3 regions of the Cupriavidus sp. C3SS-1 genome follow, and region 3 is predicted to be linked to each of the others. Evidence: predicted binding sites of a transcription regulator. Region 3 holds the regulator's gene; each other region holds the start of a gene.
What was found. Region 3 encodes FNR, which switches genes on or off when oxygen is low (the NO sensors DNR and NnrR bind a similar motif). Its sites were predicted from a motif close to TTGATNNNNATCAA; they were not measured.
Positions count from the first base shown of each region.

Region 1: the regulator FNR is predicted to act here: its motif matches at 4,997-5,010, upstream of ACIGJC_RS02720 (universal stress protein).
Region 2: the regulator FNR is predicted to act here: its motif matches at 7,952-7,965, upstream of ACIGJC_RS04250 (DUF3149 domain-containing protein).

Region 1 is NZ_CP172699.1:566,229-576,133, forward strand. It holds gene ACIGJC_RS02705 (ClcB-like voltage-gated chloride channel protein) at 1-1,526, opposite strand, end outside; gene ACIGJC_RS02710 (DEAD/DEAH box helicase) at 1,818-3,323, shown strand; gene ACIGJC_RS02715 (serine/threonine protein kinase) at 3,343-4,383, shown strand; gene ACIGJC_RS02720 (universal stress protein) at 4,428-4,865, opposite strand; gene ACIGJC_RS02725 (CaiB/BaiF CoA transferase family protein) at 5,222-6,289, shown strand; gene ACIGJC_RS02730 (LuxR C-terminal-related transcriptional regulator) at 6,472-7,110, shown strand; tRNA gene ACIGJC_RS02735 (tRNA-Met) at 7,287-7,363, opposite strand; gene ACIGJC_RS02740 (MFS transporter) at 7,516-9,210, opposite strand; gene ACIGJC_RS02745 (DUF4212 domain-containing protein) at 9,477-9,797, opposite strand; gene ACIGJC_RS02750 (sensor histidine kinase N-terminal domain-containing protein) at 9,794-9,905, opposite strand, start outside.
Region 2 is NZ_CP172699.1:896,293-906,197, forward strand. It holds gene ACIGJC_RS04210 (Maf family protein) at 66-668, opposite strand; gene rlmH (23S rRNA (pseudouridine(1915)-N(3))-methyltransferase RlmH) at 751-1,230, opposite strand; gene rsfS (ribosome silencing factor) at 1,276-2,016, opposite strand; gene ACIGJC_RS04225 (nicotinate-nucleotide adenylyltransferase) at 2,060-2,782, opposite strand; gene hemF (oxygen-dependent coproporphyrinogen oxidase) at 2,793-3,704, opposite strand; gene purD (phosphoribosylamine--glycine ligase) at 3,882-5,150, opposite strand; gene ACIGJC_RS04240 (YebC/PmpR family DNA-binding transcriptional regulator) at 5,230-5,955, opposite strand; gene ACIGJC_RS04245 (helicase HerA-like C-terminal domain-containing protein) at 6,153-7,679, shown strand; gene ACIGJC_RS04250 (DUF3149 domain-containing protein) at 7,687-7,869, opposite strand; gene upp (uracil phosphoribosyltransferase) at 8,014-8,664, opposite strand; gene ACIGJC_RS04260 (MFS transporter) at 8,830-9,905, opposite strand, start outside.
Region 3 is NZ_CP172699.1:1,919,402-1,929,306, reverse strand. It holds gene ccoN (cytochrome-c oxidase, cbb3-type subunit I) at 1-720, shown strand, start outside; gene ccoO (cytochrome-c oxidase, cbb3-type subunit II) at 739-1,401, shown strand; gene ACIGJC_RS08935 (cbb3-type cytochrome oxidase subunit 3) at 1,405-1,569, shown strand; gene ccoP (cytochrome-c oxidase, cbb3-type subunit III) at 1,572-2,486, shown strand; gene ccoG (cytochrome c oxidase accessory protein CcoG) at 2,536-4,008, shown strand; gene ACIGJC_RS08920 (FixH family protein) at 4,092-4,307, shown strand; gene ACIGJC_RS08915 (hypothetical protein) at 4,304-4,549, shown strand; gene fnr (fumarate/nitrate reduction transcriptional regulator Fnr) at 4,596-5,321, opposite strand; gene ACIGJC_RS08905 (sulfite exporter TauE/SafE family protein) at 5,401-6,156, shown strand; gene scpB (SMC-Scp complex subunit ScpB) at 6,699-7,571, shown strand; gene rluB (23S rRNA pseudouridine(2605) synthase RluB) at 7,577-9,394, shown strand; gene rimP (ribosome maturation factor RimP) at 9,675-9,905, shown strand, end outside.

The DNA.
Region 1 (9,905 bases), 1.4 Mb from region 3:
CGCTGGGCCAGCGCCAGCACGCCGGTGGTGGAATTTTCGCGCTGCGCGCGTTGCAGCGCGTGGATCGACAGCGCGCCCAGCAGGCGGCCATCGGGCTCGACCAGGTACAGGTAGCGGGTGCCCGTCTCGGCAAACTTGTCGGCCGCGGCGGCCAGCGAGGCATCCGGCGCCAGCGTGGTATCGGTCGGATCGCACAGCCCGGCCAGCGTCATGGCGCGCGCGTTCTCTTCGGCGGCGGAGGCCTGCGCGCGCTCGGCAATCACGCTGTAGAGCGACAGCGTCTGGCAGCGCGAAGCCGTGTAGTACGCCGCCACGGCGCCGATCATCGAGGGCAGCAGCAGCGCCGGGGCCAGCGTCATCTCGAACACCATCAGCACCGACATCAACGGCGCCTGGCTGGTCGCCGCAAGAAAGGCGCTCATGCCGACCAGCGGCAGCACCGGCGAGGCCGGTGCGCCGGGCACTACGGCCTGCATGGCCAGCGCCAGCAACTGGCCCAGCGCCGCGCCGACGAACAGCGAAGGCGTGAAGACGCCGCCGACCGCGCCGGAGCCCATGCTGATGACGGTAGCCGCCAGCTTGGCCAGCAGCACCAGGCCCACCGAGACGGTCAGCGGCTGTTCCTGCAGGATGGTCTGGATCGTCGAGAAGCCGTTGCCGACCACTTCGGGCACGCCCATGGCCAGCACGCCCACCAGTGCGCCGCCCAGTGCGAGCCGCGCCACGGGGCCGCCTGGCACGCGCGCGAAGCGCCCGCGCGCCTTGCTCGCGGCGCGCAGGAACAGTGCGCCAACAATGCCCGCGGTCACGCCAAGGCCTGCCGCGGCCAGTATCAGCTGCGGGCGCAGGTCCGGCTCGATGTGCAGGCCCGGATACAGGGGCTGAAGGCCGCCATGCCACTGGCTGACCATGGCGCCTGCCACCGAAGCCAGAAACAGCGGCATCAGCCGTTGCACCGCCAGTGCGCCGAACACCACTTCAGCCACGAACACGGCGGCCGAAAGCGGCGTGTGGTAGACCGTGGCCAGGCCGGCGGCGGCACCGCAGGCGGTCAGCATGCGGCCCATGTTCGAGGCGCCGTCGGGCCGGCCGATGCGTGTCGATGGAAACAGCGAGCCGCACAGCGCGGCGAGCTGGATCATCGCGCCTTCCTTGCCGACGGAGCTGCCGCTGACGATGGAGCAGAACGACGACAGCGAGCGCAGCAGCGTGACGCGCACCGGCAGGCGGCCACTGCCGTTGGCCACGGCTTCCATGTAGTCGGTCGCGCCGCCGCTGCCGGAAAAGCGGTTGGCGGCGCAGAGCAGCAAGCCCGCCAGCGCGCCGCCGACGGCCGGTACCACGATGCGCCAGGCCAGCGCCAGCCCGGCAAACACCGCGACGACGTCCGCGTCGCTGGAGAAAATCACGACGCCGGCCCTTTCCAGGGCTTCCTTGAACAGGGTGGTCGCTATGGCTGCCAGAATGCCGACCGGAATCGCCGCGAACAGCGTGACTTCCTGGTCTTCGAGGAATCGGAACCGCATGAGTGCTTGCGTGGGTGGCGCGACGCCGCGCCGTCGCCCCGGGACGGGTGGTGGCCGCATGATAGCGCAGCGCCACACCCGCGCGCCGCGTGCCGGTGTGTATCAGCCGGCACGGCGTGCCCATGTGCCGAAAAGGTTTGCCCTTGGCTGTTACACTACCGACCTTTGTTTCGTAAGCGGATGCCGCCGGCCCCCGCTTCGCCGGTCCCCCGACCGGCGTTGTTTCAGATCACACAGGTCGCCTGCTGGCTGGCGCGCCCAGCGCGCAGCAGACGGCCGAAGCATCCATTCATGTCTTTCTCCGAACTCGGCTTGTCCGACAAGCTTGTGCGGGCCGTGGCCGAACAGGGCTACACCACCCCGACTCCCATCCAGGCCCAGGCAATTCCCGCCATCCTCAAAGGCGGCGACCTGCTTGCCGGCGCCCAGACCGGTACCGGCAAGACCGCCGGCTTCACGCTGCCGATGCTGCAACTGCTGTCCGAATCCGGCGCGCAGCGCCCGGGCCGGCCGGTGGTGCGCGCGCTGGTGCTGACCCCCACGCGCGAGCTTGCCGCCCAGGTGGAAGAAAGCGTGCGCAACTACGGCAAGCACCTCAAGCTGCGCTCGATGGTCATGTTCGGCGGGGTCGGCATCAACCCGCAGATCGAACAATTGCGGCGCGGCGTGGACATCGTCGTGGCAACGCCTGGCCGTCTGCTCGACCATGTGTCCCAGCGCACGATCGACCTCTCGCATGTGGAATTGCTGGTGCTCGATGAAGCCGACCGCATGCTCGACATGGGCTTTATCCACGACATCCGCAAGGTCCTCAATGTGCTGCCGCCGAAGCGCCAGAACCTGCTGTTCTCGGCCACGTTCTCGGACGAGATCCGCGGGCTGGCGGACCGGCTGCTGAACAACCCGGCTTCGATCGAGGTCGCGCGCCGCAACACGACGGCCGAGACCGTCGAGCAGCGCGTCTACCCGGTGGACCGCGAACGCAAGCGCGAACTGCTGGCACACCTGGTGCGCCAGCATGACTGGCACCAGGTGCTGGTGTTCACGCGCACCAAGCACGGCGCCAACCGCCTGGCCGAGCAGTTGACCAAGGAGGGGCTGTCGGCGCTTGCCATTCACGGCAACAAGAGCCAGTCGGCACGCACGCGCGCGCTGTCGGAATTCAAGGCCGGCACGCTGCGCCTGCTGGTGGCGACCGATATCGCCGCGCGCGGCATCGACATCGATCAGTTACCGCATGTGGTCAACTTCGACCTGCCCAACGTGCCCGAGGACTATGTGCACCGCATCGGCCGTACGGGCCGCGCGGGCGCAGAGGGGGAGGCGATCTCGCTGGTCTGCGTGGACGAGCACGGGCTGCTGCGCGATATCGAACGCCTGATCAAGCGCAAGTTGGAGCAGACCGTACTGACCGGCTTCGAGGTGGATCCGAGCATCGCGGCGGAGCCCATCCAGAAGGGCCGCCAACAGCGTGGTCAGGGTGGCGGCGGTGGTGGTGGACAGGGCGGCGGACGTGGCCGCGCGCAGCCCAAGGCGGCTGCGCCTGCGGCGGCCAAACCGGCGCAGGCACAACCGCGCCAGCGTTCTGCCCAGAATGCGCCACGTGGCGGCGCAGGCCATGCCGGCGGCGAATCCGGCCGCGGGCAGGGTGGCGCAAGCCGCAATGCCGCACCGGCCCAGCCGCGCAGCGGAGGCCAGCCGCGGCCGACGCAGGACGGGGCCGGCGCCCCGGCACGCAACCGCCGTCCGGCGCAGGCAGCGCTGCTTGGCGGCACACCGGCCAAGCGCGGGCGCTGAGCCCGCCAGGCCCGAAGGCATGAGCGCACATCAAGCATCCGGCGACAGCGGCATTCCGTTCGCGGGGCTGACGCCCGAGCTGATCCTCGATGCGCTCGAGTCGGCGGGCATGCGCCCTGACGGCCGGCTGCTGGCGCTCAACAGCTACGAGAACCGGGTCTGGCAGATCGGCATCGAGGACGCCAAGCCTGTGGTGGCCAAGTTTTACCGGCCCGGCCGCTGGACCGATGCCGCCATCCTCGAAGAGCATGCCTTCGTGCAGCAACTTGCCGATGCCGAGATTCCCGCGGTGCCGGCGCTTGCCGGACCGGACGGCAGCACGCTGCAACGCCATGAAGATTTCCGCTTTTCCGTCTTTCCCCGCTGTGGCGGCCGCGAACCCGCGCTGGACCGCGCCGACACGCTGACCTGGCTCGGCCGTTTCATCGGGCGCATCCACGCCGTGGGTTCTGCCCATGTCTACCAGGCCCGACCAGTGCTCGACGCGCAGACCTTCGGCGTGGCATCGCGCGACTGGCTGATCGCGCAAGACTGTATCCCGGCCGATCTGCGCGAACCGTGGCAGGCGGTGGTGGAGCTTGCGCTGGACGGCGTGCGCCGCTGCTATGACCGCGCCGGCGACGTGCGCCTGCTGCGCGTGCATGGCGATTGCTATCGCGGCAACGTGCTGTGGATCGACGGCGACGACGCCCGGGCCACGGGGCTGGCTGCCGCAGGTCCGCATTTCGTGGATTTCGACGACAGCCGCATGGCGCCCGCCGTGCAGGACCTGTGGATGCTGCTCGAAGGCGACCGTGCCGCCATGCAGGACCAGCTGGCCGATATCGTTGCGGGCTACGAAGACTTTGCCGAGTTCGCGCCACGCGAACTGTGGCTGGTGGAAGCGCTGCGCACGCTGCGGCTGCTCCACTACAGCGCCTGGCTGGCCAGCCGCTGGCGCGATCCCGCCTTTCCGGCGGCGTTTCCGTGGTTCGGAACGGCGCGCTACTGGCAGGACCGCATCCTGGAACTGCGCGAGCAAGTCGCGCTGATGGAAGAAGCGCCCCTGTGGGGCGCTTGAGAGACTGACTGGAGAGGGGCGGTGCGGCGGTCGGCCCGCCCCGCTCAGGCCTTTTCGGGCGCCTTGACCAGCAGCACCGGGCAGGGCGCCTGCGCCAGCACGCGGCCCGCCACGGAGCCGATCACCGCATCAAAGAACGAACCGCGGCCGTGTGTCCCCATGACGATAGCCTGAGCATCCGCTGAACGCGCGTAGGCGACGATGCGCTCGGGCGCGAATCCGTGCAGCGCGTGGCGCTCGAACGGAATGCCGGCCGCGGACAGGATCTCGCACACGCCGGCCATGGCCTTGTCGCTGGCCTCCTGGTGCCAGGCGTCGATGGTTTCCTTGCTGACAAAGGCGCGGACCTGTCCGCTGACTTCGGGCGCGACGTGCACCACGTGGACGGTAAAGCCGCTTTGCAACAGCTTGCCTTCGGCAATGAAGCGGGCGGCCGCGTCGCTGAAGGCCGATCCGTCGGTGGCGAGCACGATATTGGTCATGGCGGGAATCTCCTGGAGGGGCGCTGAACGGATACGCCAGGTTATAGGATAGGCAGGATCGGCGCCGCGGATTGAAGGAGCGGGCGGCGGGCCGTCCGTCACCATCATGGCAGCAAGTCTTGCGCCACAATCAGATTTAGATCAAGTGACTCGGAAATTTCCTTTTGCGCTCCCGGAGCGGCAATGCGGCAGGATATGTCAAGGCGCCTGACACATTTAGCCATTGCCGCTCGCTGGTAAGCGCGCTTAGCATGTGCCGAGCCCGGCTGGCGCTGCCGCGACATGGTGCCCGGCCTTTCTACCCCAGAACATCAGGCGATCCGGCCCGGCCGGAGCGCTCGACGGAGACAGCAAACATGAGCGAAAGCGGCAACCTCCTGCCCCTGCGTGGCATCAAGGTAGTGGAATTCGAAGGGATCGGTCCGGGGCCGCTGTGCGGAGCCATGCTGGCTGGCCTGGGCGCGGAAGTCACGCTGGTGACCCGTCCGGTTGCCCCCGATGCCCGGCGGATCCTGCGCGGCCAGAACGTGCCGGCCGAAATGGAACTCGAGCATGGCAAGACCGTGGTGCAGCTCAACCTGAAGTCCGCCGAGGACGTGGCTGCCGCGCTGGACCTGGTGGCCGGCGCCGACGCCCTGATCGAGGGGCTGCGCCCCGGTGCCATGGAGCGCCTGGGGCTGGGTCCGGCGCAATGCCATGCGCGCAACCCGCGCCTGGTCTACGGCCGCATGACCGGCTGGGGCCAGACCGGCCCGCTCGCGCAGAGCGCCGGGCACGACCTGAACTACATTGCGCTGACCGGCCTGCTGTCGATGGCCGCGCGTGACGGCGCGCTGCCGATGGTGCCGCCCACGGTGGTCGGCGATGCCACGGGGGCCCTCGGCCTGGCATTCGGCATCACCAGCGCCATCCTGCACGCGCGGTCGAGCGGGCAGGGCTGCGTGGTGGATGCGGCGATCACCGACATCGTCGCCATGCTCGGCTCGCTGGTGCAGGTATCGCGCGCGGCCGGCACGCTGGGCGGCCCGCAGCCCAGCGCCTTCCATGACTCCCCGTTCTACGACGTCTATGCGTGTGCCGATGGCCGCGCCATCACGCTCGGCGCGCTCGAGCCGCAGTTCTATCGCGAACTGCTCGAGCGCCTCGAACTCACGGACATCGATCCGGCCGCGCAGTATGACCGCGCGCAGTGGCCGACGGTGAAGGCGCGCATCGCCGCGCTGATCGCTTCGCGTCCCAGCACGCACTGGGAATCGCTGCTCGGCGGTACCGATGTCTGCTTTGCCCGCGTGCTCACGCTGGACGAGGCGGCACGCCATCCGCACAACCAGGCGCGCGGCACCTACCGCCTGCACCGCCAGGGCGATCGCGAAGTCGCGCGCTCCACGCCGGCGCCGCGCTTCTCGCCGGCAAAGCCGTCCTGAGCGCGAGCTGAACGCGTTGCGGGAGGCGGGCGTATAGCGTAAAGCGCATAAGCCCGCCCCGGACGCAGAAATTCTCCAGCTTCGTTGCGACAAGTACGCATGCAGATGCGGCCGTTTCGCCGATCCGGCGTGGAGCCCACGACCTAATCTTCGCGGTAGTCCCTTCAACATGGAGCCGCGCGTTGGACCCCACCTCGTTCGATGAAGCCCTGATCGTCGATGCAGGGCCTGCGCCGCCCGGCGAGGCATCGTGGCAGATCGTCCATGCGCTGGGCGCGCGCCGGACGCTGCTGGCCGACAACGTGCGGCTGGCCCGGCAGCTGGTGCGTGATCGCCAGCCACGGCTGGTCGTGATCGAGCTGGACACGCTTGGCCAGGCCGGCATCGCGCTGATCAGGCGGCTGGCCACCGGCTATCCCGCGGTGCGGCTGCTGGTGTTGTCCGACAGCGATGCCACGATGGCGCCGGTGCAGGCGCTGCGCGCAGGGGCCCATGGCTTCGTGCCGCGCCAGCGGGACCTGGCTGAAATGGTCCAGGCCGCGCAGGGCGTGATGTCGGGCTACCTGGTGTTTCCCACGCAGACGCTGGAAGCCGCACGCTCGCTGCGCCTGCCGTCTGCCGGCAGGCTGGCGCGGCTGACCGAGCGCGAACTCATGGTGCTCCAGTACCTGGCGCGCGGACACTCGAACAGGGAGATCGCCGCGCTGCTGCTGATCAGCAGCAAGACCGTGAGCACCCACAAGACCAACATCATGTGCAAGCTGAATGTGGAGTCCGTCGTCGAGATGGTCGACTATGCGCGCCGGCACCGGTTGCTGTGATGGCTGTCCCCGGCAGGTCAAGTGCCGCCGGGCGGCAGTCGAGGCTGAGCGCGAGAAGGGCGGCCATTCTGAATGACCGCGTCGCGGCAGCGTAGTCGCCGGCGAAGACGGGACCGCTCAACGGAACCCGGAAAGACAAAGGGGGTTAGCTTGCGCTAACCCCCTTTGAGAATGGATGGTGGCGAATCAGGGACTCGAACCCCGGACCTGCGGATTATGATTCCGTCGCTCTAACCGACTGAGCTAATTCGCCAACAGAGACCGCTATTCTACCGGGAATTTACGACCTGTCAACACCTCTTTGAAAAGATGATGACACGGGCGTGAAAAGAAAACCGGCAGGCCTTGCGGCCTGCCGGTTGGAGCGACCGATTACCGGATCGGTCTTGCCTCAAAGGGTTTGGCTCAGTCGTTCGCGTAGATATCCACGTCCTTGGTCTCGCGCACGAACAGCGCGCCGATCACGAAGGTGACCGCGGCGATGATGATCGGGTACCAGAGGCCGTAGTAGATGTTGCCGTTCTGGGCCACGAGCGCGAACGAGATGGTGGGCAGCAAGCCGCCGAACCAGCCATTGCCGATATGGTAGGGCAGCGACATCGAGGTGTAGCGGATGCGCGTCGGGAACATCTCGACCAGCATCGCCGCGATCGGGCCGTAGACCATGGTCACGTAGATCACCAGGATCACCAGGATCACCAGCACCATGATCGTATTCATCTGGGCCGGATCCGCCTTGGTCGGGTAGCCGTGCGCGGACATCTCGGCGCCGACGGCCTTCTTGAACTCGGCGATCTGCTTCTTGCTGGCGTCGTCGAACGCGCCCGTGGTCACCGTGGCGTCGAAGGACTTGATCTCCTTGTCACCGATCTTCACCGATGCCACCGTACCGGCCGGGGCGGCTACCACTTCATAGCTGGCCGATGCCTGGGCCAGCGTACGCTTGACGATATCGCACGAGCTGCGGAAGTCGATCTCGCGGGCGATCGGGCTGCCCTGGAACGAGCAGCTTGCCGGATCCGCGGTGACCACGATCTGTGCCGACTGCTGGGCGCGTTCCAGTGCCGGGTTGGCATAGTGGGTCATCGCCTTGAACAGCGGGAAGTAGGTCAGCACGGCCAGGGCGCAGCCAATCATGATGATCCACTTGCGGCCGATCTTGTCCGACAGCGAGCCGAAGAACAGGAAGAACGGCGTGCCGATCACCAGCGCGCCGGCGATCAGCAGGTTGGCCGTCTTGGCGTCGACCTTCAGCACCTGGGTCAGGAAGAACAGCGAGTAGAACTGGCCCGTGTACCAGACCACGGCCTGGCCCGCGGTCAGGCCCAGCAGCGCCAGGATCACGATCTTCAGGTTGCGCCACTGGCCGAAGGATTCGGTCAGCGGAGCCTTCGAGGTCTTGCCTTCGGCCTTCATGCGCTGGAACGCCGGCGATTCGCTCATCGACAGGCGGATGTACACCGACATGGCCAGCAGCAGGATCGAGACCAGGAACGGAATGCGCCAGCCCCAGGCGTCGAAATTGGCACCGGTCAGTTCGCGGCACAGCAGGATCACGATCAGCGACAGGAACAGGCCCAGCGTCGCGGTGGTCTGGATCCAGGCCGTGTAGGACCCGCGCTTGCCGTGCGGCGCGTGTTCCGCCACGTAGGTGGCGGCACCGCCGTACTCGCCGCCGAGCGCCAGGCCCTGCAGCATGCGCAGTGCGATCAGGATGATCGGGGCGGCCCAGCCGATGGTGGCAAAGCCGGGCAGCAGGCCGACGATGAACGTCGACAGGCCCATGATCAGGATCGTCACCAGGAAGGTGTACTTGCGGCCGATCATGTCGCCGAGGCGGCCAAATACCAGAGCGCCGAACGGGCGCACGATAAAGCCGGCGGCGAAGGCCAGCAGTGCGAAGATGAAGGCGGAGGTGGGATCCAGGCCGGCGAAGAACTGCTTGGCGATCACTGCCGCCAGCGAGCCGTACAGGTAAAAGTCATACCACTCGAACACCGTGCCGAGCGACGAGGCCAGGATGACCTTCTTCTCCTCGGTCGTCATCGGCGCATGTTGCGCGCTGCCTCCAGGCATCGCTACGTTCTGCGGGTTTGCCATGTTGTTGTCTCCTCCGTCTGAAATGGTTCACCGGCGAGGCCGCGGACGCACCGCAAGACATGGCGCGCTGCGGAGCCATAGGCACCGGAGCTGACTGGATTTTGGGAGGCGAAACTTACTGAGTTCTGACAGATTTCCGCTGTCTGGCGCGTAAATCGTCGGGGTATACGCTAGCCCGCGCAGCGCTTGAGCCGGCACTTTCGGTGCTGCATTGCGAAGGCGAAAGTGCGGCGAGCGCCGTGCGCTCGCGCTATGCCGGCTTGGTGCTAAGCAGCATCCTTGCCGGCTTCCGGTTTCATGCCCTCCGAAGGCGGGGAGCCGTCTGCAGCGCCCGCGTCAGCTTCGTCGTCGGCCCGGTTCATGCGCCACGCATAGAGCGCGGTCATCAGGACGTAGACGACCGGCGCGCCCTGTGCGCCCATCCAGAAGGAGAACGGCCAGCCAAAGAAGTCAAAGCGCAAGTCGCGGGCGAACCAGCTGACGACGAAGGTGACCACGAACCAGGCCGCGAGCAGCGCGCAGATCCAGCGCTGGTTGCGCCGCCAGGCGCGCTTGAGCGCCGGATCGTGCGGGGCAGGCGTGCTCATGCCGCCGGCTCCGGTGTGGGCTGCCGCAGCGTGATGCGGAACCGCGCGCCGGCCAGCCGAGGCTCCTGCTGGTAGACGTGGTCATCGATCCGGACTTCGCCGCCATGC
Region 2 (9,905 bases), 1.0 Mb from region 3:
AACGCGTTGCCGGTGTACCGGCGATGTATTGTCTGCCCGGGTTTGCGGGCCTTGGAGGATGCCGTTCAGAACCGCAGGCGGGCCTGCCTGAGTAACGCTGCCGTCTCAAACAGGGGTAGGCCCATGATACCTGAATAGCTGCCTTCGATCCGCTCGACGAACTCGGCCGCGCGGCCCTGGATGCCGTAGGCGCCGGCCTTGCCAAGGGGCTCGCCGCTGGCCACGTAGCCCTCGATCTCGGACGCGGTCATCGCGCGGAAGGTCACGCGGGAGATCGACAGCGCATGATGCATGCCCAGCATTGAGACCACGGTGACGGCGGTCAGCACGCGGTGCGTCGCGCCGGACAACGCCGACAGCATCGCCGCGGCATCGGCGCCATCGGCGGGCTTGCCAAGGATGTCACCGCCCAGGCACACGGTGGTGTCTGACGTGAGCACGGGGGCGTCGGGCAGCGCCCGCCGTTCGCGGCGCCGCAGCGCGGCTTCGGCCTTGAGCGCGCAGACGCGCTGGACATAGTCGTCGGGCGTTTCGCCGGGCTGTACGACTTCCAGCGCCTCTGCGTCCTCGTCATCATCGGCGAGCAGCAGTTCATAGCGCACGCCAAGCTGCGTCAGTAGTTCGCGGCGGCGCGGGCTCTGGGAGGCGAGATAAAGATAGTCGTGCATCGGGGCGGGAGGGAGCGGAGATTCTGGAGCAGGCAAGCCCGAAGTGGCCGCCCGAGGCCCGCATTGTACTGCCGGCGCCGGCTCAGGCCCGGTGATAGGGGTGGTTCTGCGTGACCGACCAGGCGCGGTACAGCTGTTCGGCCAGCAGCACGCGCACCATGCCGTGCGGCAGCGTCAGGCTGGACAGCCGCAGCAGCGTCTGCGCGCGCGCCTTCAATGCGGGATCGAGGCCGTCGGCGCCGCCGATCAGGAACGCAACGTCGCCGCCTTCGCGCTGCCAGTCGGTGAGTTGGCCGGCCAGCTGCACTGTCGTGAAGTCGCGCCCGCGCTCGTCCAGTGCCACGATGCGGCACTGCCGCGACAACGACGACAACACTGTCTCAATGCGAGCGGCTTCGCGCTGCATCACGGTAGCGGCGTTGTTCGACGACGAGCGGGCTTCGGGCTTGACCTCGCGCAGTTCGATGCGCAGCTCTGGCGGCATGCGCTTGGCATACTCGCTGAAGCCGGTTTCGATCCAGCCAGGCATCTTGTGGCCGACCGCGACGATGACCAGTTGCATGGGGTGCATTGCCGCGCGGACGGAGCCGCGCGCGCATGTTCAGGCTCAGGCCGAGCGCGTGGTGCGCTTGCGAGCGGCCGGCTTGGCGGCGCCGGTCTTGGCAGCAGCGGTCTTGGTCGCGGTGGTCTTCGCCGCGGCAGTACGCGTGGCGGTCTTGCGTGCCGGGGTACCGGCTGCCGTCTTGCGCGGCGCGGCGGCGCGCGTCGCCGGAGTCTTGGTGGCAGCGGTCTTCGTGCCCGCAGTCGTCTTGCGCGGCTTGCGGATGGTCGCGATGGCGTCCGGATCGGTGTCCTCGTGACCCATCGGCGGCGAGGGTTCCTTCATGCCTTCGGGCAGGCGGGCCAGGGCCGGTCGCAGGCCGGTGGCGCGGCGTGCGCGCGGTGCCGGCGCGTCTTCGTCGTCGTCATCCATCGGCTCGCTGGCCTTGGCCAGGCCCTTGGCTGCGGCCAGCTTCACGCGAACCGGCTTGTCGCCCCAGATCTCTTCCAGGTTGTAGTACATGCGCAGCTGCGGCTGCAGGATGTGCACCACCGCATCGCCGCAGTCGACCAGCACCCATTCGCCGGTTTCCAGGCCTTCCACCGCAATGATGTGGCCGCCGGCATCCTTCACTGTCTCGCGCACCGACGCTGCAAGCGCCTTGGTCTGGCGGTTGGATGTCCCGCTGGCAATCACCACCCGGTCGAACAGTTCGGTCAGGTGGCTGGTGTCATACACCTTGATGTCCTGCGCTTTGACATCCTCGAGGCCGTCGACGATGGCGCGTTGCAGTTTGCGAATATCCATGGTGCGTTCTTGTTCAGCTGAATTCATTGGGGGGGCGGCCAGTTCAGGACTGGCCTGATGCGGGGCGGTAGAGCCCCTGGCTCGCGATGTAGTGTGCCACGCCAGCCGGCAGTTGGTCATCCGCTGGCAAGCCGGATGCCAGGCGCTGGCGCAGGCCGGTGGAAGACAAGTCGACAGCGAGGGTCTGGTCAATCCACATCCGGCCGGAGGGCGTGCATTGTATCAGGTGCGTGTCGGCCTGGCGTGCGGCCAGCGCTTCGCGCACCGGCCCTTCGAGTTCCGAGAGAGCAAAGCCGGGGCGCGTGGCGGTGCACAAGTGCACGTGGGCGAACAATTCCTGCCAGCCGTGCCAGGTGTGCAGTCGCAGGAGCTGGTCGGCGCCCATCAGCCAGCAGAGCGAGGCTTGCGGGCCATACTCCTGGCGCAGGTGGCGCACGGTGTCGATGGTGTAGCTTGGTCCTTCGCGATCCACTTCCATGCGGCTCACGCGAATCTTTGCCGAAGTGCCGGTCAGCGCGGCGGCGGCAAGTTCCGTCATGGCGAACCGGTCCGCGGCGGGCGTCACGTCAGCGCTCTTTTGCCACGATTGGCCGGTGGGGATCCACACCAGTTCATCCAGCGCCAGATGGTCGATGCACAGGCTGGCGAGCGCCAGGTGGCCGAGATGGGGCGGGTCGAAAGTGCCGCCCAGGATACCCAGGCGATAGGGGCGGGCGTCTTTGCCGGCTGCTGCGGCCGGCACGGCGTCTTGGTTGGGATGTGCCATAAAGTTGCCGTCAGGCCCAGTCGCGCGCTGGCAGGAAGTCGGTGTACAGCGAGCTTTCCGCGCTGCCCGGTTCCGGCTGCCAGTCGTAGCGCCATGTCACCTGCGGCGGCATCGACATCAGGATCGATTCGGCGCGGCCGCCGGACTGCAGTCCGAACAGCGTGCCGCGATCGAATACCAGGTTGAATTCCACATAGCGGCCGCGGCGGTAGGCCTGGAAGTCGCGCTCGCGATCGCCGTACGGCATGTCCTTGCGGCGCTCCAGGATCGGCTGGTAGGCATCCAGGAAGGCATCCCCGACGCTGCGCATCATTTCGAAGCTGCGTTCGAAACCGAGGGCGTGGAAGTCGTCGAAAAAGACTCCGCCAATGCCGCGCGCCTCGCCGCGGTGCTTCAGGAAGAAATACTCGTCGCACCACTGCTTGAAGCGCGGATACAACTCATCGCCGAACGGTGCCAGCGATGCCTTGCAGGTGCGGTGGAAATGGGTGCAGTCGTCGGTATTGCCGTAGTACGGCGTCAGGTCCATGCCGCCGCCGAACCACCACACCGGATCGGCACCGGGCTTGGTGGCGATGAAGCAGCGCACATTCATGTGTACGGTGGGCACGTACGGATTGCGCGGATGGAAGACCAGCGATACCCCCATCGCTTCGAAGCCGCGCCCGGCCAGTTCAGGCCGGTTGGCGCTGGCCGATGGGGGCAGGGTATCGCCGGTCACGTGCGAAAAGCCCACGCCGGCACGCTCCATCACGGCGCCGCCTTCCAGGATGCGGGTGCGGCCACTGCCGCGCAGGCGCTCGGTGGGCGGCTTTTCCCAGGCGTCGGTCAGGAATGGCTGCCCGTCAATGGCGGCGACGGCGTCGGTGATGCGGTCTTGCAGACCGAGCAGGTAGGCACGGACTGCCTGGGAATCGATCATGGCTGGTAGGGGCGCGGGCCCCGGATGCAAGGGCGGCCGTGCCGGCGTCTGGCCGGCACGGCCGTCATGGGTGTGTCACGATTGTAACGGCTGGCGAGGCACTCGCCGGCGCCAGCCGTCCGCTCGTGACGGGCCGCCGGCGGCCGGTACGGCCTCGTGGCGGCGCCACATCGGCGGTCAGCGCTTGATGGCGCGGTAGCCGATGTCGGTACGGTATTGCATGCCATCGAACTGGATCTGCTCCACGGCGGCGTAGGCGGCGCGTTGCGCGGCCTTGACCGTATCGGCCAGGCCCACCACGCACAGCACGCGGCCGCCCGTGGTCAGCAGCGTGCCGTCCTTCAGCGTCGTGCCTGCATGGAACGTCACGCTGTCGTCGGTTTCCGCCGGGATGCCGGTGATGGCGTCGCCCTTGCGCGGCGAGTCAGGGTAGCCATGGGCTGCCATCACGACTCCCAGCGCGGTGCGGCGGTCCCAGTCCAGTTCGATTTCGTCGAGCTTGCCCGACACGGCGGCGTCCATCACGTCGACCAGGTCGGTCTTCAGGCGCGCCATGATCGGCTGGGTTTCCGGGTCGCCCATGCGGCAGTTGAATTCGAGCGTCTTCAGGTTGCCGTCCTTGTCGATCATCAGGCCGGCGTACAGGAAGCCCGTGTACGGAATGCCGTCCTTTTCCATGCCGCGCACGGTCGGCACGATGATCTCGCGCAGCGCCCGCGCATGCAGTGCCGGCGTGACCACCGGCGCGGGCGAGTAGGCACCCATGCCGCCGGTGTTGGGGCCGGCGTCGGCGTCCAGCAGGCGCTTGTGGTCCTGGCTGGTCGCCAGCGCGAGCACATTCTTGCCGTCGACCAGCACGATAAAGCTGGCTTCCTCGCCTTCCAGGAACTCCTCGACCACCACGCGCGCACCGGCATCGCCAAGCTTGTTGTCGGCCAGCATCATGTCGACGGCGGCGTGCGCTTCTTCCAGGCTCATGGCGACCACCACGCCCTTGCCGGCCGCCAGGCCGTCAGCCTTGATCACGATCGGCGCGCCTTGCGCGTCGATGTAGGCGTGGGCCAGGGCGGCGTCGGCGAAGGTCTGGTAGGCCGCCGTCGGAATGCCGTGGCGGTGCATGAAGGCCTTGGCGAAGTCCTTCGACGACTCCAGCTGCGCCGCAGCCTGGGTCGGGCCGAAGATGCGCAGGCCCTTGCCGCGGAACACGTCCACGATGCCGGCGGCGAGAGGCGCTTCGGGGCCGACCACGGTGAAGGCCACGCCTTCGCGCTCGGCAAAGGCGGCCAGTACTTGCGGATCCGTCAGCGGAACATTCTGCAGGCGCTTGTCGAGCGCGGTCCCGCCATTGCCTGGTGCCACGTACACCACCTGAATCTTGGGGGACTGGGCTAATTTCCAGGCCAGCGCGTGTTCACGTCCACCCGAGCCGACAACCAATACTTTCATGATCCACTGCCAGAAAAGATACGCATGCAAAAAGGCGGCAGCTTGATCGTGCTGCCGCCCGAGGGCTAACTAAGTCTACTTACTCTTCGATGACCGCGTTGGTGAAGACTTCCTGCACGTCATCGAGGTTTTCCAGGGCGTCCAGCAGCTTCTGCATCTTGGCCGCGTCGTCGCCGGTGAACTCGACTTCATTCTGGGGCTTCATCACCACGTCGGCCACTTCGGCCTTGAAGCCTGCGGCTTCCAGGGCCGCCTTGACCGCGGAAAAATCGTTCGGCGGGCAGGTGACTTCGATCGAGCCGTCGTCATTGGTGACCACGTCGTCGGCGCCCGCTTCCAGCGCGGCGTCCATCAGTTTGTCTTCCGGCGTGCCCGGGGCAAACAGGAACTGGCCGCAATGGGTGAACATGAAGGCCACCGAGCCTTCGGTCCCCATATTGCCGCCGTGCTTGGAAAACGCGTGACGGACTTCGGCCACGGTGCGCACGCGGTTGTCGGTCAGGCAGTCGACAATGATCGCGGCGCCGCTCAGGCCGTAGCCCTCGTAACGGATTTCCTCGTAGTTCGCGCCTTCCAGGCCACCCACGCCGCGCTGGATCGCGCGCTGGATGTTGTCCTTGGGCATGTTGGCGTCCATCGCCTTGTCCATGGACAGGCGCAGGCGCGGGTTGGAGTCGACATCGCCGCCGCCGAGCTTGGCGGCAACGGTGATTTCCTTGATCAGGCGGGTCCAGATCTTGCCGCGCTTGGCGTCTGCGGCGGCCTTCTTATGCTTGATATTGGCCCATTTCGAGTGACCGGCCATGATTCTCTCCGAAGCGGAAAACGTGAGGTTGTGCGGGAAGGCTGCAGCTTGCGGGCGCCGTACAGCGAGGTGCAAGCGCGCGCGGCCAGGTGACGGCTACACCCGGCTGCTGGCTATAATCAGCCCGTGATTTTATCACGCGGCCCTGTCCGTGCCGCGCCTGTGGCCGTCCGCCACGCTTCTCGATCCAAGACACCATGGCCGAACCTATCCTGATCGCCAAGAACGCCGAGCACGAACTGGCCCTGCTGCCGCAGATGGGCAACCGGCACGGACTGATCACCGGCGCCACCGGTACCGGCAAGACCGTGACCCTGCAGACGCTGGCGCAGGGGTTTTCGCGGCTTGGCGTGCCGGTGTTCATGGCCGATGTCAAAGGTGATTTGACCGGCATTTCCATGCCGGGCCAGCCCTCGGACAAGCTCAAGGCGCGGCTGGAGGAACTGAACCTGCCGGAACCGGCCTGGGGCGGTTGCCCGACCACGTTGTGGGACGTGTTCGGCCAGAAGGGGCATCCGGTGCGGGCCACCATTTCGCACATGGGGCCGCTGCTGCTGTCGCGCATGCTGGAACTGAACGACACGCAGCAGGGCGTGCTCAACCTGGTGTTCCGTATTGCCGACGCCAATGGCCTGCTGCTGCTCGACGCCAAGGATCTGCGCGCCATGCTGCAGCACGTTGGCGACAACGCGGCGCAGTTCACCACCGAGTACGGCAATATCTCCGCGGCGTCGATCGGCGCGATCCAGCGTGGCCTGGTTGCGCTGGAGTCGCAGGGCGCGGACGTGTTCTTTGGCGAGCCGATGCTGAACCTGGAGGATTTCATCCAGACGGACAAGGGCCAGGGCGTGGTCAACATCCTGGCGGCCGACAAGCTGATGAACTCGCCCAAGCTCTATGCGACGTTCCTGCTGTGGATGCTGTCCGAGCTGTTCGAGAAGCTGCCCGAGGCCGGCGACCTCGACAAGCCCAAGCTCGTATTTTTCTTCGACGAGGCGCACCTGTTGTTCACCGACGCGCCCAAGGCGCTGCTCGACAAGATCGAACAGGTGGTGCGGCTGATCCGCTCCAAGGGCGTTGGCGTGTACTTCGTCACGCAGAATCCGGCCGATATCCCCGACACGGTGCTGGGCCAGCTCGGCAATCGCGTGCAGCATGCCTTGCGCGCGTTCACGCCGCGCGACCAGAAGGCGGTGAAGGTGGCGGCCACCACCATGCGCGCCAACCCGAAGCTCGACGTGGAGAAGGTTATCGGCGAACTAGGCGTGGGCGAGGCACTGGTGTCGCTGCTCGATGCCAAGGGCACGCCGGGCGTGACCGAGCGCGCCTGGGTGCTGGCGCCGGGCAGCCGCATCGGTCCGGTTACCGACGACGAACGCAAGCAGCTGATCGCGACGTCGCTGGTGGCGGGGACTTACGAAAAGACGATCGACCGCGAGTCGGCCTACGAGAAGCTGCGCGGCAGCGTGGCGCCGGCGGGCAATGGTGGCGGCGCCACGGCGCAGAAGCCAACAGCCGGTGCGCCGGCCGAAGAAGGCGGCTGGCTGGGTACCGCCGGCGAGATCTTCGGCTCGCTGACCAAGGGTACCGGCAAGACCGGCCGGGGCGATTCCATCCTGGAATCGATGGCCAAGTCGGCCGCGCGTACCGTGGGCTCCCAAGTCGGCCGCGAACTGATCCGCGGCGTGCTGGGCAGCCTGCTGGGCGGCGGCAAGAAGAAGTAAGCGCCGCTCAGCGTGTGCCGGTCTGCGATGCCGGCCGGTTTTCCGCCGCGGCCTTCGCGGCGGCCGCGTCTTCGCGCATCTTGCGGCTGAACAGGCGCGCGAAGAACCACGCCATGCCGATGATAAAGACGATGACGCCGAGGCTCATCAGCCCGGTGCTGGTCGTAAAGAGGATCTTGAAGGCTTCCATGCGGTTCTCCCTGTGAGAGTTCGACGGGTTGCACGCATTTGCGGTGCGACGTCGAGTGTAGGGAGCGGCGCCGCGCGAGCCATTGAGTAGGATCAAGCTCGCGACAGCGGGAAGGATGGCGAGCGGGCGGCTCCCCGCTGCAATTCAGTTCTTGGTGCCGAACAAACGATCGCCCGCGTCGCCGAGGCCCGGAACGATGTACGCGTGTTCGTCCAGGTGGCTGTCGAGCGAGGCGACGAACAGCTTCACGTTCGGATGCGCCTTCTGGAACACCTCCACTCCCTCCGGGGCCGCCACCAAGGCGACGAAAGTGATGGCGTCGTCCTTCACGCCGCGGCGCTTCAGGACATCGACGGCATGCGCCGCCGAATAGCCGGTGGCCACCATCGGATCGCACAGAATAAAGCTGCGGTCTTCCACGTCAGGCAGGCGCACCAGGTACTCCACCGGGCGATGCTGATCGTCGCGATACACGCCGATATGCCCGATCCGCGCCGAGGGGATCAGTTCCACCAGGCCATCGCTCATGCCGACGCCGGCGCGCAGCACCGGTACGATGGTGAGCTTCTTGCCGGCGATCACCGGCGCTTCCAGCGGTACCAGCGGCGTTTCGATATGGCGCGTGGTCAGCGGCAGGTGGCGCGTGATCTCGTAGCCCATCAGCAGCGTGATCTCGCGCAGCAGCTCGCGGAACGTGCGCGTGGACGTGTCCCGGTCGCGCATATGCGAGAGCTTATGCTGGATCAGCGGGTGGTCGAGGATGTACAGGCTGGGGAAACGCGGGTCTTGTTTCATGGCGGCGGCAAAGGCTCGGCGGGAGAGGGTGAAGCGGGCGGCCCCGGTCTTGTGGACCGGGGCGCGGCGCCGTGGTAGCGCGATTGTAATGGAAGCGGGCGGCCGCGCGGCTGCGGCGGCCCATGCCTGTCGCTACGTTTCCGAGCCTGCCGTGCTAACCGGCTGTCAGTCGAGCGCGCGGTTCTTCGACTCGATGTCGACCATATAGATCGCGAGCGCCGCCACGGCCAGGAACGACGAGAGCAGCACCAGGGCCAGCGTGAAATGCGTGGCCATGACCGGGGCAACGATCGCCGGCGCGAACAGGCCGCCAAAGCGGGCCATGGCACCCGCCGTGCCCATGCCGCTGGCGCGCAGGTCGGTCGGATACACCTCGGGCGTGAAGGCGTAGAGCGCGCCCCAGGTCCCGAGCAGGGAAAAGCTCATCAGCAGCGTGGAGCCAACCACCAGCGTCGGCGACTGGCCCAGGCTGTACAGCATGCAGCCCGCGGCGCTGAGCAGCAGGAAGCCGATCAGCGTCGGCTTGCGGCCCCAGCGTTCGACGCCATGCGCAGCCAGCGCGAAGCCAGGCAGTTGGACCAGCGCGAGCACGATCAGGAAGACCTGGCCGCGCATGAAGCCGAAGCCCTGGCCGGCAAGCTTCACCGGCAGGTAGACGAAGACGCCGTAGTAGGCGATCGAGATCAGCGCCCACGCCACCAGCAGGCTGATGCTGCGACGGCGGAAGCCGGTCTCGAATAGCGCCAGCACCGACTTACGCTCCATCTTCTGCGGCTCCAGCGTGCCGATTTCAACCGAAACGCGATTGGCCTTGGCAACACGCTGCAGCACCGCGCGTGCTTCGGCCGAGCGGCCCGACTTGTTCAGGTAGAGAGGAGACTCAGGCACGTAGAAGCGGCAGATCAGGCCGACCAGCGCCGGGATGCCGGTGACCAGGAAGATCAGGCGCCAGGCTGCATCGCCGTGCGAAACGGCAATCAGTGCCAGCACGGCGAGCAGGATCGTGCCGACGGCCCAGAACGACTCCAGCAGAACCAGCCAGCGGCCGCGGCGGTCGGAGGGCAGGAACTCGGCCATCATGGTGTAGTCGACCGGCAGCGTGCCGCCGACGCCGATGCCGGTCAGGAAACGCAGCACCAGCAGCCACTGGAATTCAGGCGCGAACGAGGAAGCGACGCCGCAGATGGCGTCGATGACCACCGCCATCATCAGCACGGGGCGGCGCCCGATCCGGTCGGCCA
Region 3 (9,905 bases):
TCGATCGTCCACTTCTGGGCGCTGAACTTCACGTACATGTGGGCCGGGCCCCACCACCTGCAGTACACCGCGCTGCCTGACTGGGCACAGTCGCTGGGCATGGTGTTCTCGCTGATTCTGCTGGCACCGTCCTGGGGCGGCATGATCAACGGCATCATGACGCTGTCGGGCGCCTGGCACAAGCTGCGCACCGACCCGATCCTGAAGTTCCTGGTAGTGGCGCTGTCGTTCTATGGCATGGCCACGTTCGAAGGCTCGATGATGTCGATCAAGACCGTCAACGCGCTTTCGCACTACACGGACTGGACGATTGGCCACGTGCATTCGGGCGCGCTGGGCTGGGTGGCGATGATTTCCATCGGCTCGCTTTATTACCTCATTCCTCGCCTGTTCGGCGAGAAGCAGATGTACAGCGTTCGTCTGATCGAGTGGCACTTCTGGATCGCCACCATCGGCGTGGTGCTCTATATCGCCTCGATGTGGATCGCCGGTGTGATGGAAGGTCTGATGTGGCGCGCCACGCAGCCCGACGGCACGCTGACCTACGCGTTCGTTGAAGCGGTCAAGGCCAAGTACCCGTTCTACCTGATCCGTCTGCTGGGCGGCATCTGCTTCCTGTCCGGCATGCTGCTGATGGCCTATAACGTCGCGAAAACCATCATCGGCAAGCGTGCGGTGGATGCGCCGATCCCGGCCAGCATTCCTGCCTCTGCCCACTGATCCATCAGGATAGAAACGATGTCCGAAAAACAAAGCTTCTTTTCCCACGAAACGCTGGAGAAGAACATCGGCTGGCTGATCATCTGCACGATCCTGGTGGTCAGCATTGCCGGCCTGGTGCAGATCGTGCCGCTGTTCTTCCAGCATTCCACCACCAAGCCCGATGTCGGGATCAAGCCGTATTCGCCGCTTCGGCTGATGGGCCGTGATATCTACATCCGCGAAGGCTGTGTCGGCTGCCATTCGCAGCAGGTCCGTACGCTGCAGGCCGAGACCGAGCGCTATGGCCATTTCTCGACGGCGGGTGAATCGGTCTACGACCATCCGTTCCTGTGGGGCTCCAAGCGCACCGGGCCCGACCTCGCGCGCGTCGGTGGCCGCTACTCCGATGACTGGCAACGCATTCACCTGCGCAATCCGCGCGATGTCGTGCCGGAATCGGTGATGCCGTCCTATCCGTGGCTCGAGAAGGCTCAACTGCCGACCGATGATATCCAGGCCCGCATGCGCGCACTGGTGCGACTGGGCGTGCCGTACACCGAGGCGGAAATCGCCAAGGCCCCTGAAGAGCTCAAGAACAAGAGCGAAGAGGATGCGCTGGTCGCCTACCTGCAAGGATTGGGCACCAACCGTCGCAATGTGCGCGTGGACGCAGCCGCAGCCGCGCCTGCGAAGGAGTAAGTCATGGCGATGCTGACCGCTTTTGCCACGATCGTGTCGATGGTCGTATTCCTGGGAATTTGCTGGTGGGCCTGGTCGAATGGCCGGCAAGCCGCCAACCAGGAGTCCGCCATGCTGCCGTTCGCACTGCCTGACGAGACCCACACAACATCGAGCCGGAATACCTAGTCATGAGCGATTTCTTTTCCGATTTCTGGAGCTACTACATCGCTGCCATCGCGCTCGTCGGCATCGTCTGGTGCGTGTGGCTGCTTTTTTCTCAACGCAAGGTCACAAAGGTTGCCAACGCCGGTGATGACACCGGCCATGTCTGGGACGGCGATCTGCGCGAGCTGAACAACCCGTTGCCACGCTGGTGGATGTGGATGTTCCTGCTGGCCTGCATCTTCGGCCTGGTCTACCTGGTCCTCTATCCTGGACTCGGCTCGTATGCGGGCGTGCTGAAGACTTCGACGCAAGGCGAACTGGCCGCGCATCAGCAGGCACAGGAGAAGTTGCAGCACGATGTCTACGCCAAGTACCTGAATATGGACGTCAAGCAGGTGGCGGCAGACCCGCAGGCCCGCGAGATTGGCCAGCGCCTGTTCCTGAACTACTGCGCGCAATGCCATGGCTCGGACGCACGCGGCAGCCGCGGCTTTCCGAACCTGACGGACCACGACTGGCTCTATGGCGGTGAACCCGAGACGATCCAGCAGACCATCACGAAGGGCCGCAATGGCGTGATGCCGTCGTTTGCCTCGACCATCGACGGCAAGCTCGCAGCGGATGTGGCGCAGTATGTGCGATCGCTGTCGGGCCTGTCGTTCGACCCGATCCGGGCATCGCGCGGCGAGAGCACGTTCAAGTCCACCTGTGCTGCGTGCCATGGTGCGACCGGCAAGGGCAATCAGGCACTCGGCGCGCCCAACCTGTCCGATAACGTGTGGCTGTATGGCAGTTCGGAAGGCAGTATTGTCGAGGCCATCCTGAAGGGTCACAACAACCACATGCCCGCGCACGAAGAGATCCTGACTCCCGAGCGTATCCGCATGCTGACGGCCTATGTCTGGGGGCTTTCCAATACCGGAGGCTCAGGGCAATGATCACCGACTCAGGCACGGGGTGCGCCATGGCGTCTGAAGGAGCGCGCGCATGAACGCCCCCGGGACAGAACCTCTGGCCCGCACGGCCGGCCCGCAAGGGCCGGCGTCGTCGCCTGTCGAAACCTCCGACGAAACGCTCTACGAGGTTCGACGCAAGATCTACCCGCGCTCGGTGACGGGCGCGTTCTCCAACTGGCGGGTCTGGATGGTACTCCTGACCCAGCTCATCTACTACGGCACGCCCTGGCTGCAATGGAATGGCAGACAGGCCGTGCTGTTCGACCTTGGCGCCCGCAAGTTCTATATCTTCGGACTGGTGCTTTGGCCGCAGGATGTCATCTATCTTGCCGTCCTGCTGGTGATCTCCGCGCTGGCGCTGTTCCTGTTCACGGCCATTGCGGGGCGGCTCTTCTGTGGCTACGCGTGTCCACAGACGGTCTACACCGAAATATTCATGTGGATCGAACGGCATGTCGAAGGTGACCGCTTCGCGCGGATCCGTCTGGACGGCGATCCGTGGAGTTTGCGCAAATTTCGCCTGAAGGCGACCAAGCACTCGCTGTGGCTACTGGTCGCGCTATGGACGGGCTTCACGTTCATTGGCTACTTCGCGCCGATACGCGAGCTTGGCGGTCAGGTCCTGAGCTTCTCGCTGGGGCCGTGGCAGGCGTTCTGGATGCTCTTTTACGCCTTCGCGACATGGGGCAATGCGGGCTTCATGCGCGAGCAGGTGTGCAAGTATATGTGCCCGTATGCGCGATTCCAGAGCGTGATGGTTGACCGCGACACCTACGTGGTCACCTACGACGTCGGGCGCGGCGAGCCGCGCGGGAGCCGGTCGCGCAAGGTGGATCATCATCAGGCAGGGCTTGGCGACTGCGTCAACTGCAGCATTTGCGTGCAGGTGTGTCCGACAGGCATTGATATCCGTGACGGGCTGCAGTACGAGTGCATTGGTTGCGGCGCCTGCATCGATGCCTGCAATCAGGTCATGGACAAGATGGACTACCCGCGTGGGCTGATCCGGTACACGTCCGAGAACGCCATGCGCAAGGCGCTGTCAGCCGCGGTGGCGCGCAAGCGGCTCGTGCGGCCGCGGACCATCATCTACTCGGTCATCTGGATGGTGATGGTAGCGGGTTTCGTGGTGTCGCTAGCGCTGCGCACGCCGTTGAAGGTCGACATCATCCGCGATCGCGGGGCGTTGGGGCGTGAGGTGGATGGACGCTGGATTGAGAACGTCTATCGACTGCAGCTGATCAACACCACCGAGGCACCCATGCGCATCAGCGTGCAGGCCGAAAGCGACGATCTGAAGAACCTGACGGTCGAGTACGATCCCGACGCGAAGGCCCTGGCGCCGACGTCGAACAAGCTGGTGCCGATCCGGATTCGCGTGCCGATCGACGATGCCGCGCAGGGTACGCACAAGATCAGCGTGACGGTGACAAGCGAAGGTTCGGGGCAAGGTAGTGCGCAAATCAGGCAATCTACCAGTTTCATCGTGCCGCGCAATTTGTGATGCTAAGGGCGGTGCAGCGCATCGGCGCTGCGCCGTACCAACCGCGAGCGCCTCGGTGAGGCGCCGACGAAGGAGGCAAGACGATGCAAGAAAGCAATCCGTGGTGGAAGGAGCCGTGGCCGTGGCTTCTGATGAGCGGCCCGTTGCTGGCCATAGTGGCTTGCGGCGTAACCATCTGGCTGGCTTCCACCCATCCTGACCGGCCGGTAGTCGAAGGTGTGTCCCGGCACGGCCTGGTCGTCGAGAAAGCAGAAGGGGTCCCGGGCAGTGCCAAGGCACCGCAAGCGAGGCGGCCATGAGGCTGCGCTGGCTGATGTGGGTACTGTGGCCGGCGTTCCTGATGGCCGGGGTGGCCACGGCAACCGTGTTTTCGGTGGTGGATCCCGGAGATCTGAATTTCTTCGGCCACCCGATCGAGGCCTCGCGCGAGGCCATTTATACGATCGGGTTCTTGCTGGCCTGGGTATTCTGCGCGTTGTCCAGCGGATTGACGCTCTATACCATGCCGACGAAGCTCAGCGAAACGGACGAGCTGGAGTGATTGGGCTGAAGCGGACCGTCTTGCCAGGCAAGGCGGTCAGACGGCCTCAGCAGGAGCGGCTGTAGACTTGCTTGATGCCTTCCATGTCGACGAGCTTGACGTGGCGTTGACGGATCTGGATCAGGCCCGCCTCGGCGAATCGTGAGAACAGGCGGCTGACCGTTTCGAGCTTCAATCCGAGATAGCTGCCGATTTCTTCCCGGCTCATGCGCATGACGAACTCGGTCGACGAATACCCGCGTGCGGACAGACGTTCTGACAGGTTGATCAGGAACGCGGCAAGTCGCTCTTCGGCACGCATGGACCCCAGCGTGACGAGCATGAGCTGATCATGCGATATTTCCTTCCCCATCAGTCGCAGGAACTGCTGCTGCAGCGATGGCAGATCCATGGACAGCGTCTGAAGATCGGCCATGCGTACGACGCATACTTCCGTGTCTTCAAGCGCGGTGGCATCCGAGGCGTGCTGCATTTCACCCAGGCCGTCGAGGCCGACCACTTCGCCAGGCAAATGGAAGCCGGTGATTTGCGAGCGGCCGTCTTCCGTGGTGACATGCGTCTTCAGGGTGCCGAAGCGAATGGCAAAAACCGCAGTCAGCGGATCGCCCATGCGGTACAGGGTTTCGCCCTTGTGGACACGGACGCGCTCTTGCACCAGGGTATCCATCTTTTGCAGATCCTGCTGGCTCATGCCCACCGGCAGGCACAGTTGCCCCATGCCGCAAGTGGAGCAACGGGGCGACATCTCGGTGACGGGGATGGATGTTAGCAATTGGAACCTGCAAGGAATGAGCGGCGAGGGCGCAATGCATGCATTTTAACGCGCGATGTGATGCGGTAGGGAGTTGCAATTGACTTTTGGTGTGCTTCTCAGTGTTTTCATGCTTGCCTTGCTGGGGGGCTTTCATTGCGCTGCCATGTGCGGTGGCGTTGCCCTCGCAGTCGAGCAGCGCGCCGCGGACGTGCCGATTGCCGTGGTGCGGCGCCCCCAAGACTGGCTCCTGGAGTTGCTGGTGATGCATGTGGGCAGGATTTCCACCTACATGCTGCTCGGTGCGATCCTTGGAGCGGTGGGGGCGACGGCCTGGCGCCAGGATTACCTGCCGGTTCAGCGCTGGCTATTTGGCGCCGGGAGTGCCTTGCTGCTGGTATCTGGCTGGCGCCTGCTACGCGGCGAAGCGTTTTCCATCGTGTGGCTGGAACGGTTCGGCGCGCGCGCGGGGACCGCCGTTGCCGGAAGCTTCGGCCGGCTTCGCCGCAAAACTCCGGCCACGGCGGCGAGAGGCGGTGGTCTGGTGCGCCGCTACGGCATGGGCTTGGCGTGGGGGCTCGTGCCCTGTGGCATGGTCTATGGTGCGCTTGCCCTCGCGTTACTGGCCGGTAATGCGCCCTCGGGTGCACTGGTAATGGGCGCCTTCGGGCTTGGCACGTTACCGAATTTGCTGGCGCTATCCAGCTTTTCGGGGCTGCTGCGCGCTTGGGCTCGCCGCCGTTGCGTCAGGATGGGAGCTGGATTGGCGGTCATGGTCTTCGGCGGCCTGGGAATCGGTCGAGCGGTGCTATTGCCACATTCGCTGGCCGAGCATGGTTTTTGCCTGGTGTTTTGACGCCACCGTGAAGGCGCGGGAGTGCGCGGTGGTTGCAGGCGGATGCGGGAATGCCATACAATCGCCTGCATTGCGGTATCGCGCGGCGTGTTTCCGAGCGGCGCCTGGCAGCCCTTCCAAAAAAAGGGCGTCCGGAGTTTCGGGCAAGCCGACATTTCGGCGCCGAACCCTTCCGCAGTCCATCCGGTTCATAATATCTGTTCAAAAGTCCGGCTGGCTCTGCGACCGTGGTGCGGTCATTGCTGGCCCTGATCCCGATATTCGTTTTTCTTGCGGCCCAGGCGGACGTTCGCCGGAAGCCATGTCCGCCCATGTGGGCGCGTGCAAGAGGTTCGTGCACTGGTACTTGCCGGTGACCGGGCAATCTCCTGCCGGAACACACCCGGCAAATCGAAGCAAAAGAAGGTGCACGGTCTCGAAGCGAAACGCTTTCGGGTTTGCTGCGCGATGAGATGGCGGTGGCAATCGCACCGTTAAATCCACAATGTCCAGGGCTCCGGATTCGTCCCTGAGCAGGTGCAAAGACAGGCTGCACACCCAACATGAATACCCAAGAGGCGAAGATCGTCCTCGAGACTGCGCTGATCTGTGCGCAGGAGCCCTTGCGCGTGAGCGACCTGCGCCGTCTGTTTGCAGACGATGTCGGCGCGGACACTGTTCGGGTCCTGCTTGATGAGTTGCGCCAGGACTGGCGCCAGCGTGGGGTCGAGTTGGTGGCACTGGCCAGCGGCTGGCGTTTCCAGAGCCGGCCTGAGATGCGGGAATACCTCGATCGCCTCAATCCCGAGAAGCCCCCCAAGTATTCGCGGGCCGTCATGGAAACGTTGGCGATCATTGCTTATCGTCAGCCGGTAACGCGTGGTGACATAGAGGAAATCCGTGGCGTGACGGTTAGCACGGAGGTGGTCAAGAAACTGGAAGACCGCAGCTGGATCGAGGTCATCGGCCACCGCGATGTACCGGGGCGACCGGCACTCTATGCGACCACCAAGGCATTCCTGGACGATCTGGGTTTGCGTACGCTGGACGAACTGCCTCCGCTCGAAGACGCCCAGGCGCAATCGCAGGCGGCGCTACTGGATCAGCAGGCGATCGATTTTGAAGAGATGGCAACGGCGCTGCCGGTGGCTGGCGACGAAGAGGCCTTCCCTGAGCCGGAGCCGGTTACGCCGGCCGGTGAGTCGTCCGATGCCGCCAAGCCGGCTGCTGGCGACGAACCTCCTGACGAGGCTGGGGCCGTCGCGCAGGCCAGCGCCGACGCCATGCAGGTGGCAGATCTCGCGTCGGCTGTGACCGAGGCAAATGGCTTCCATGCCGAAAGCGCGCCGGGCAACCAGGACGGCGGCAATTCATCCGGCGACGATACTGCGCCGCCGCACGCGAGCGAGCATGATGATGAGCGCGTGCCCAACTGAACAATATGCAACATCCGATAGTGAATACTTTGTCTGATTCCGTTGAACAAGACACCCGGTCAGCCGGGTCACCGGCTGCCGACGGCGCAGCAGAATCCGGGTCAGGCACCGATACGGCGCCGCGCCGGAAGGGGCTGAGACGCGGCTTGCGCAACCTGGTGGCTTCGCGCCGGCAGGGCGGGCAGGATCGAGACGGCAATCGCGCCGAAGGAGCCGAATCTGGCGCCCAGGCTGATGCTGGCGAGAGCAGGCCTGCCGGCGAACCCGGCGGGCGTGCGGCCCCGCGTGGCCGCGGCAAGCGCAAGCCGATCAGGGCGGAAAATGCGCCGGCCCGGGAAGGCGGTCAAGCTGGGCAGGAGCGCGGCGACAAGGGCGAGCAGGCGGGCCGCAAGCGCAAGCCGCAGGGCCAGCGCACTGCCCGGGCCACGCCGGAAGGCGATGTCCAGTCGGCGGGTCGGCAGCAGGGCCCGCGCAAGGGTGGTCAGTCGCAACGGAAGGGGCCGGCCGGTCCCGAGAAGGCGGGCGCGAGCAGCGAAGACCTGTTCCGCTTCGTTATCTCGGATCAGTACGACCAGGAAGACACCGTCATCCCACGCACCAAGGCTAAGCCGGTGCGCGAACTGTCCGCGGACGACGATGCGCCTAAGCTGCACAAGGTCCTGGCTGAAGGCGGCCTGGGCTCGCGCCGCGAAATGGAGGAGCTGATCCTGCAGGGCCGCGTTTCCGTCAACGGATTGCCCGCGCATATCGGCCAGCGGATCCTGCCGGCCGATCAGGTCCGGGTGAACGGCAAGCTGATTCATCGCAAGATTTCTTCCAAGCCTCCGCGCGTGCTGCTGTACCACAAGCCGGCCGGCGAGATCGTGAGCCAGTCGGATCCCGAGGGCCGCCCGACCGTGTTCGACAGCCTGCCGCGCATGAAAACCGGCAAGTGGGTCGCGGTGGGCCGCCTGGATTTCAATACCGAAGGCCTGCTGATCTTTACGACGTCGGGCGACATTGCCAATCGCTTCATGCATCCCCGCTATGGCGTGGAGCGCGAGTACGCGGTGCGTACGCTGGGTGAGCTGGCGGAAGCAGATCGCCAGCGCCTGCTCCATGGCATCAAACTCGATGACGGCGAGGCCAATTTCCTGCGCATTGCGGATGGTGGTGGCGAGGGCGTGAACCAGTGGTATCACGTGGCGCTGACCGAGGGGCGTAACCGTGAAGTGCGCCGCATGTTTGAAGCGGTGGGCCTGACGGTGTCGCGCCTGATTCGCACGCGTTACGGGCAGTTCCTGCTTCCGCGCGGCCTGAAGCGCGGGCGTTGGCAAGAGCTGGAGGCGACGGAAGTCAGGACGATGATGGATGCCATCGGCCTGAAGGTACCGGGCAGGGGTGAGCAGCAGGGTGGCAAGGGCATGACCAAGGTCGGTGGGCGCAAGCAGCGCACCGAGGCGGCAATTGCCGGCATGCCCATGCATACCGGTATGGACGGCCTGCCGCGGGTCGACAAGGGCGGTGCGGGCCGTGGCCAACCCGATCCTATGCGGACGTCGATGGGCTATATCAGCCATGGTCCCACCGTGCTGACGTCGCACGCCGCTAATCTGGGTGGCGGGCGCGGACAGGGTGGCGGACGCGCTGGCGGCGGGCGCGGCGGTGCGGGTGGCGCGGGCCTTGGTGGCCAGGGCCGGCCTCAGCGCCGCGGCGGCGATGTCAACGGCAATGTGATGCCGAAGGCTGCAAAGGGCGGCGGCAATCGCTCGGGCCGCGGCAAGGGCGGTGGCGCCGGCGGTGCTGGCGGCGGCAACCGGGGCGGTAACCGAGGTAACCGCTAAGCGGCAGCCCCGGCGGCCATTCACTGCCGGGGCCTGATCAGGCGCCGATACATGCCCTTTTGCCTTTTGGACATAATCTGCGTATAATTAAAGTCTATTCAAAAAGTCATCCTCCCAGAGGATGGGCGAATGATGGGCATTGTGCCCATTTTTTTTTGGTTCGCCCGTTTGACGCATGTGCGCCGGAGGCTGACTGGCAGGTGGCTTTGCCCATGTCGTCCCAGGCGGGGCAGGCAAGCCAGCCTGCCCTGGAAGTTGATGGCCATTACTTGGGAATACAGTGCATCTGGCAGATTTGATCGAAACCACCCTTAACGGCATGGGATACGAGCTGGTTGAGCTCGAACGTGCTCCGGCCGGACTGTTGCGTGTCTATATCGATCAGCCTGAAACCGGCATCGTCATCGAGGATTGCGAGAAGGTGAGCCGGCAGTTGACGCACGTGTTGACCGTCGAGAACGTCGATTACGAACGGCTTGAAGTCTCCTCGCCGGGGTTGGACCGGCCGCTG